Regions from separate parts of the Paenibacillus guangzhouensis genome, predicted to be linked through region 1. Evidence: riboswitches for the same ligand, from Rfam matches in the RefSeq annotation. Region 1 holds a riboswitch; the other holds the start of a gene.

Evidence for each region. Region 1 has a riboswitch for ZMP and ZTP ahead of GCU39_RS18585 (bifunctional 5,10-methylenetetrahydrofolate dehydrogenase/5,10-methenyltetrahydrofolate cyclohydrolase). Riboswitches for the same ligand answer to the same signal wherever they lie in the genome.
Region 2: another riboswitch for ZMP and ZTP. It lies ahead of rpiB (ribose 5-phosphate isomerase B); the one in region 1 lies ahead of GCU39_RS18585 (bifunctional 5,10-methylenetetrahydrofolate dehydrogenase/5,10-methenyltetrahydrofolate cyclohydrolase).

Annotation. Positions count from the first base shown of each region.
Region 1 is NZ_CP045293.1:4,135,895-4,139,303, forward strand. Features, by position in the region: gene GCU39_RS18580 (cyclodeaminase/cyclohydrolase family protein) at 68-703, opposite strand; gene GCU39_RS18585 (bifunctional 5,10-methylenetetrahydrofolate dehydrogenase/5,10-methenyltetrahydrofolate cyclohydrolase) at 706-1,557, opposite strand; ZMP/ZTP riboswitch at 1,654-1,739, opposite strand; gene htpG (molecular chaperone HtpG) at 1,951-3,409, shown strand, end outside.
Region 2 is NZ_CP045293.1:6,002,973-6,006,381, reverse strand. Features, by position in the region: gene GCU39_RS27065 (serine hydroxymethyltransferase) at 1-716, opposite strand, end outside; gene GCU39_RS27060 (TIGR01440 family protein) at 768-1,325, opposite strand; gene rpiB (ribose 5-phosphate isomerase B) at 1,368-1,820, opposite strand; ZMP/ZTP riboswitch at 1,972-2,053, opposite strand; gene GCU39_RS27050 (low molecular weight protein arginine phosphatase) at 2,106-2,681, opposite strand; gene GCU39_RS27045 (manganese efflux pump MntP) at 2,920-3,409, opposite strand, start outside.

The DNA.
Region 1 (3,409 bases):
CCTCAATTTGGAAGAATACTTCAAGTATACTCGGATTTCTCCGGTATTTTCAAGAACGCAGCGGTCGTTACACGCCCATACGGGTTCGTACCGTTCCCATCGTCTCCTGCTTCAGCCGATCGATATCCGTCATCAATCGCGCGATGGAATCATGATACTGCTGTTTTAACGACGCATCCTTCAGCGACACCAGATTGATCTGTGCCGTTAGCAGCGCCGACGATGCAGCAGCCTCAAGCAAAATCGCACTAATACCAAGATCCGATAGCACATATGGGTTGCAGCAATCAACGATCCCTTTCGCATGGCGTATTCCTGCAAGACACGCCTCGATCAGACGAAGCGGGACATCGATCGCCTGAATTGTCGCTTGTTCCATCGCCGCAGTACGCGCTGCCCGCTCCTCTTCCGTGTTCCGCGGCAGTTTCAGCGCCGCCATATACTGCTCGAAGCAATCAATATCCTGCGCGAGCAGTTGCTCATAAATTGCCGTGAGTTTGTTCATCCGGTCTAATGCCTCTAGCATTTGCTCTTGATAGGCTGCATATTTCTCGCCTAACGACAGATTGCCGACCATCGATGTCATCGAAGCGCCCAAGGCCGCGACAAGCGCAGCCACACTGCCTCCCCCTGGTGTCGGACGAGCGCTCCCGGCTTGCTCGACAAAAGTCCGAATCGATTGATCCCATAGATTCGTACGCATGATTACTGTACCCCCTTCTGTAGGCGAATCGCCTTCGTCAGATTCTGATAGAGAATCGCTGTCGTGAGCGTCCCAACCCCACCTGGTACAGGAGATATGGCTTGCACCTGTGTAGCTACCTCCGGCGATATATCTCCAACAATTTTGCCGTCCACCGTCTCATTAATGCCAGCGTCGACCATCACGAGGCGCTCATGCACCATATTCGGCTGAATCATATGCGCACGTCCTACGGCAGCAATCGCAATGTCTGCATGGCCTAGATGCATCGCGAGATCCTTTGTTCTCGAATGGCAGACCGTCACCGTCGCTTGTTCATGCTGAAGCAGATGGAATAATGGGAGCCCTACCGTCTGTCCACGGCCGATCAAGGTCACGTTTTTCCCTTCCAGCGTATAACCGTAATGCTTCAGGAGCTGGATGCATGCCTGAGGTGTCGCCGGATAGAGTCCCGCTTCTCCTGTAATGGTCGCCCGCTGATTGCTCGGGGTGACCCCATCGATGTCTTTCCAAGGAGCGATCGCATTCACGATGGTTGACGCAGATAGATGCTTCGGTAGCGGTAACTCCAGCATAATGCCGTGCACGCCGGCATCCTCATTCAGTCGCGCAACCTGCTGTATGATCTCCTCTTCGCGCACCTCCACCGGATACGTATAGAGATCGTAGGTAATCCCAAGCCGCTGTGCAATCTTCTGTTTGGACTGCGCATAATAGGCGGATGCCGGGTCTCCTTCCACTAAGATGACAGCCAGGCGAGGCTCATATCCCTCGTCCTTCCACCCATCCACCTGCAGCTTCACGTTCTCATACACGAGATCCGCCGCTTCCTTCGCCTTCATGATTGTTGTCACATCGACAACCTCCTTCTTGAGATAATTCATACATTGTCGTATGAAAACAAAAAAAAGCATTCACAGCAGACTCGCATGTCGCGATTCTTCTGCAAATACTTTTCCCCAGGCGAACGGATCGTTAGATCGGGAGGCTTCCTCGTGGTTCATTCCACTCAATTTCGCCAGTCACATCCCGCTTTTGTATGTATTGTAGCAGAGATGGCCAGAAGATGCACCCACGAATTGTCTGCTCCGACGTGCCCTGCGCTATTGACACCCAATTTTGGAATATGGTATATAAAAATAAGAATTAGCACTCAATGATTCAGAGTGCTAATCACAGTGTAGACGTATGACATAATTAGAGCAGCGACACATATCTGACCTTTAACCTTGAGAGGAGATTTATTCATGACGAAGAAGCAATTCCAAGCCGAATCCAAACGATTACTTGAAATGATGATTAATTCCATCTATACGCAGCGTGAAATTTTCCTGCGCGAGCTTATCTCGAACGCGAGTGATGCGATCGATAAAATGTACTATATGGCGCTAAGCAACGATAGCCTTGTCTTCGATAAAGACAACTACTTCATTAAAGTGACGGCGAACAAAGAGGCTCGTACATTAACGATCACCGATACAGGGATTGGGATGACGAAGGAAGACCTTGAGAACAATCTCGGCGTCATCGCGAAGAGCGGCTCGCTCGCTTTCAAGAAGGAGAACGAAGCGAAAGACGGCCACAACATTATCGGCCAATTCGGCGTCGGCTTCTATTCGGCCTTCATGGTCGCAGACGAAGTGAGAGTATACAGCAGAGCCTTCGGCAGCGACGAAGCGTATGTCTGGGCATCGTCGGGTGCAGACGGCTACACGATTGAGCCGTCCGAGAAAGCGACTGTAGGTACAGAAATCGTGCTCCATATCAAGCCGAATACCGAAGAAGATTCCTATGATGAATATTTGGAGGAATACCGCCTCAAATCGATCATCAAGAAATATTCCGATTTCATCCGTTATCCGATTAAGATGGATGTGCATGGGAAGCGTCCGGTTGAAGGCAGCGAAGAACTGGAAGACTATCAAGAAGAGCAGACCGTGAACAGCATGGTGCCAATCTGGCGCAAAAATAAGAACGAACTGACAGCCGAAGATTACGAGAACTTCTACAATGAGAAGCGTTACGGCTTCGACAAACCGCTGAAGCACTTGCATATCAGCGCAGACGGCGCGGTCGTGTACAACGCGATTCTCTACATTCCTGAGAATACGCCATTTGATTATTACACGAAGGAATATGAGAAAGGTCTTGAGCTCTACTCGAACGGCGTGTTAATCATGAATAAATGCGCAGACCTGCTGCCAGACTACTTCAGCTTCGTCAAAGGACTGGTTGATTCGGAGGATCTCTCCCTCAACATTTCCCGCGAGATGCTGCAGCATGATCGTCAGCTGAGCTTGATCGCCAAAAATATTAAGAACAAAATTAAGAGCGCTCTAGCAAGTCTTCTTAAGGATGAGCGCGAGAAATATGAGCAATTCTTCAAAGCCTTCGGAAGACAGCTCAAGTACGGCGTATATAGCGACTACGGCATGAACAAAGAAACGCTGCAAGACTTGCTGATGTTCTACTCTTCCACCCAGAAGAAGATGGTGACGCTCGATGAATACATTTCGCGCATGCCGGAAGAGCAGAAGTACATTTACTATGCAGCAGGCGATTCGGTTGAGCGGATCGAGAAGCTTCCTCAGACGGAGCTTGTCGCGGACAAAGGCTACGAAATCTTGTACCTGACCGATGATATCGACGAGTTCGCGATCAAGATGATCATGAACTACAAAGAGAAGGAATTCAAATCCGTGTCCA
Region 2 (3,409 bases), 1.9 Mb from region 1:
CATAAAATCATACCGCCGCGAGGTCCGCGCAATGTTTTGTGCGTTGTTGTCGTAACGAAGTGTGCATGCGGCACTGGGCTTGGGTGCAAACCAGCTGCAACAAGACCTGCGATGTGCGCCATATCGACGAAGAACAACGCGCCTACATCATTTGCGATCGCTGCGATTTTCTCGAAATCAATGATGCGCGGGTAAGCACTAGCACCTGCAACGATCATGCGAGGTTTATGCTTGAACGCTGCTTTGCGCAGATCTTCATAATCGATGCGGAAGTCTTCTTCCGATACACCGTAAGCAACGAAATTGTAGAGCAATCCAGATGCATTCACTGGGCTGCCATGCGTTAAGTGACCGCCATGTGCCAGGTTCATACCAAGAACCGTATCGCCAGGTTGCAATGCTGCAAGGTATACCGCCATGTTCGCTTGTGCACCGGAGTGAGGTTGTACGTTGGCATGCTCGGCACCGAACAATTCTTTGGCACGGTTTCTAGCAATATCTTCTACGATATCAACATGCTCGCAGCCGCCATAGTAGCGCTTGCCTGGGTAGCCTTCTGCATACTTATTCGTAAGAACTGTACCCATGGCTTCCATAACCGCTTCGCTTACAATGTTCTCCGACGCGATCAACTCAATGTTGTTGCGTTGGCGTTGAAGCTCAAGGTCCATTGCTTTCAATACTTCGGGGTCTGCTTGTCTCAATTGATCTACCATTTCCAATTCCTCCTCATGATTAGGCGGAGCTAGGCTCCAATATATTGAGTGCTAGTTGCACGTATAAACTGCTCGTTCGCCGCCGATAAGCTTCGGTCTCGTACGCGCCATCGTGACGCGCGCTTGCCCCACCTGCTTGATCGATGGACGTACAGGGACAGCGACGCGGCGTAAATGCATGCCGATCAACGTCTCCCCGATATCGATCCCCGCATGGGCTTCGATCGTCTCCACCAGGCATGGTTCCTTCAGCTGCCGATACGCATAAGCTGCCATCGAACCGCCGGCTTTGGCGATTGGCACCGCAGACACTTCGTCTAGCCGATACGCATCTGCCGCCGCACGTTCAACAACCAGCGCGCGATTCAAATGCTCACAGCATTGAAAGGCGAGATAGAAGCCGACTTCGCTGCGCACCTTCTCAAACCCTGCGTACAACTCGGCCGCTATCGCTTCTGCACCGCCCGTCCCGATCCGTTGACCAACGACTTCACTGGTGCTCGTGCCGATCACGACAATCTGCCCAGCTCGAATCGATGCGACCTCGACAAGCTCGCGTATAATCTGCTCGACCTGCTGCTGAATGGATTCTTGTTCTTGTTGATTCATCGTAACCGTCTCCTTCCACTTCTTCATGCTGAAAAAGATCGACTAGGAACGATACTGCTGCTCGATTTGATTAACTTTGTTCACGCGGTTCACGTGACGAGGCCCTTCGCTAAACGGTGTATCGAGCCATACTTTAACAATTTCCTCCGCGATGCCTGGACCGATGACGCGTTCCCCCATCGCAAGAACGTTCGTATTGTTATGTTCCCGCGTTGCTTTTGCCGAGAAAAGATCGTGCACAAGCGCACAACGGATGCCTGGAACCTTATTCGCTGCGATGCTCATGCCAATGCCTGTTCCGCAGACAAGAATGCCACGATCCGCTTGCCCCTTCACCACTTGCTCGCATACCGCAATCGCATAATCCGGATAATCAACCGAATCTGTGCAATTGCAGCCAAGATCCTCTACATCATGTCCTAATGAACGAATAACTTGAATTAACCCGTCTTTGAGAAGCGTTCCTGCGTGGTCTGCGCCAATAGCGATTTTCATAGTCGTTCCTCCTGCTACCCCATCGTAATCATATTCCATACTCGGATGTGTTCAGAAAGTCGGCTGACTTTATAAACAACCTACTATAGTATACCTAATTTCTGGGGAAAAAACGAAAAAAAGAGCAGGACGCGTCGAATTCACGTCATTGCTCTTTTGCCCAGGCGACCGGCCGTATGTTCCGATGCTCCACCGTGGTAATGTCCACTTCGTCGCCAGTTACATCGGATCTGTCTCGATAGGTTCATCATATCGTATACGAACTTGAAAATCAATGGTGTATTTTCAGCCTTGCGTACGCTTCAGCAGCTTCAACAACGCGCTATGAATCTCCGTCAGACAATGACGGTACTCCGTAAGGGAACCGCCATAAGGATCACGAATATCAAAGTTCGGAATGCGCTGCTGAAGGGCGATAATCGCTGCGCGGTCGGAATCTGGAATCGGTTCTCCTAAGGCATGTTTCATCTGCCAGTCAGCAATACGCTCTTCCAGCGTAATCATATCTCGAATGACTTGCTCGTCCATTTCCACATATTCTTTGAGGGTATAGATCTGATCGATTGAACCAGGAAACTGCTGCACAACGTGCTGCTTATGTCCGCTTGTCATCGTCAAGATCAGGTCTGCCCAATCGACCTCACGGCCCGTAAGCGGCGTAGAGGAGGCACCTGCCGCATCGATCTGATGATCCTGCAGCGCAGCGACGGCATTCCTCGAGATCGACGCCCCGTGCGATGCAGCAACACCTGCTGAACGAACTTCAATATCTAAGTTTGCATCCTTCGCAAGCTTGCGCAGCAATGCTTCTGCCATCGGACTCCGGCATGTGTTCCCGGTGCATACGAATAAGATGTTCATCACACGCTCAACTCCTTTTCGCTTGCTAGATTAAATTCGGTTCTGTAGTGGTTCAATATAATCGCTGTTCAAAAGTCGGCTTTTCAGCACCGAGAAGGTTGTGTGAATCCGAAGAAGGAGGAATGGAGTTTAGGCCAAACCTAAATGAATACCGGACTTCAAGGATGAACGCAAGATTCGATGTCGAATCCGCTACTTCAAACACTTCGTGATCAAAAGATGACTTTTGAATTACCTCTTACAGGATAAATAGTACACCAAATGTAAACAAAATGACACCGCCAAACGCCTCGCCATATTCGCTAAGCCGGTGGCTGACTCGACTGCCAAGCAACAATCCCAAGATCGACATCATTCCGCCGAACAGTCCAAAGGTTAAAATCGTCAGCCATAAATTAATCTGGAACATGCCTAAGGATACCCCAACTGAAAAGGAATCGATACTAACGGAGAGCGAAAATAAAATAATCGCCCAGCCGCTTCGGTAATCAATCGATTGCGCAGCATCTCCCCGCAAGGAGCTATATATCATATGTCCGCCCAGCAATAGCAATAGTCCGCCTGCAGCTAACGTGGCAACACTCCCAAGCAGCGATCCCACATATTGCCCCATGAACAATCCCGCTAATGGCATCATGATGTGGAAGAGGGCAACCACGACCCCGATCTTCAGAATCTCACGTACGCGAATTCCTTTCATACCAATGCCGAGTCCTAGCGAAAACGCA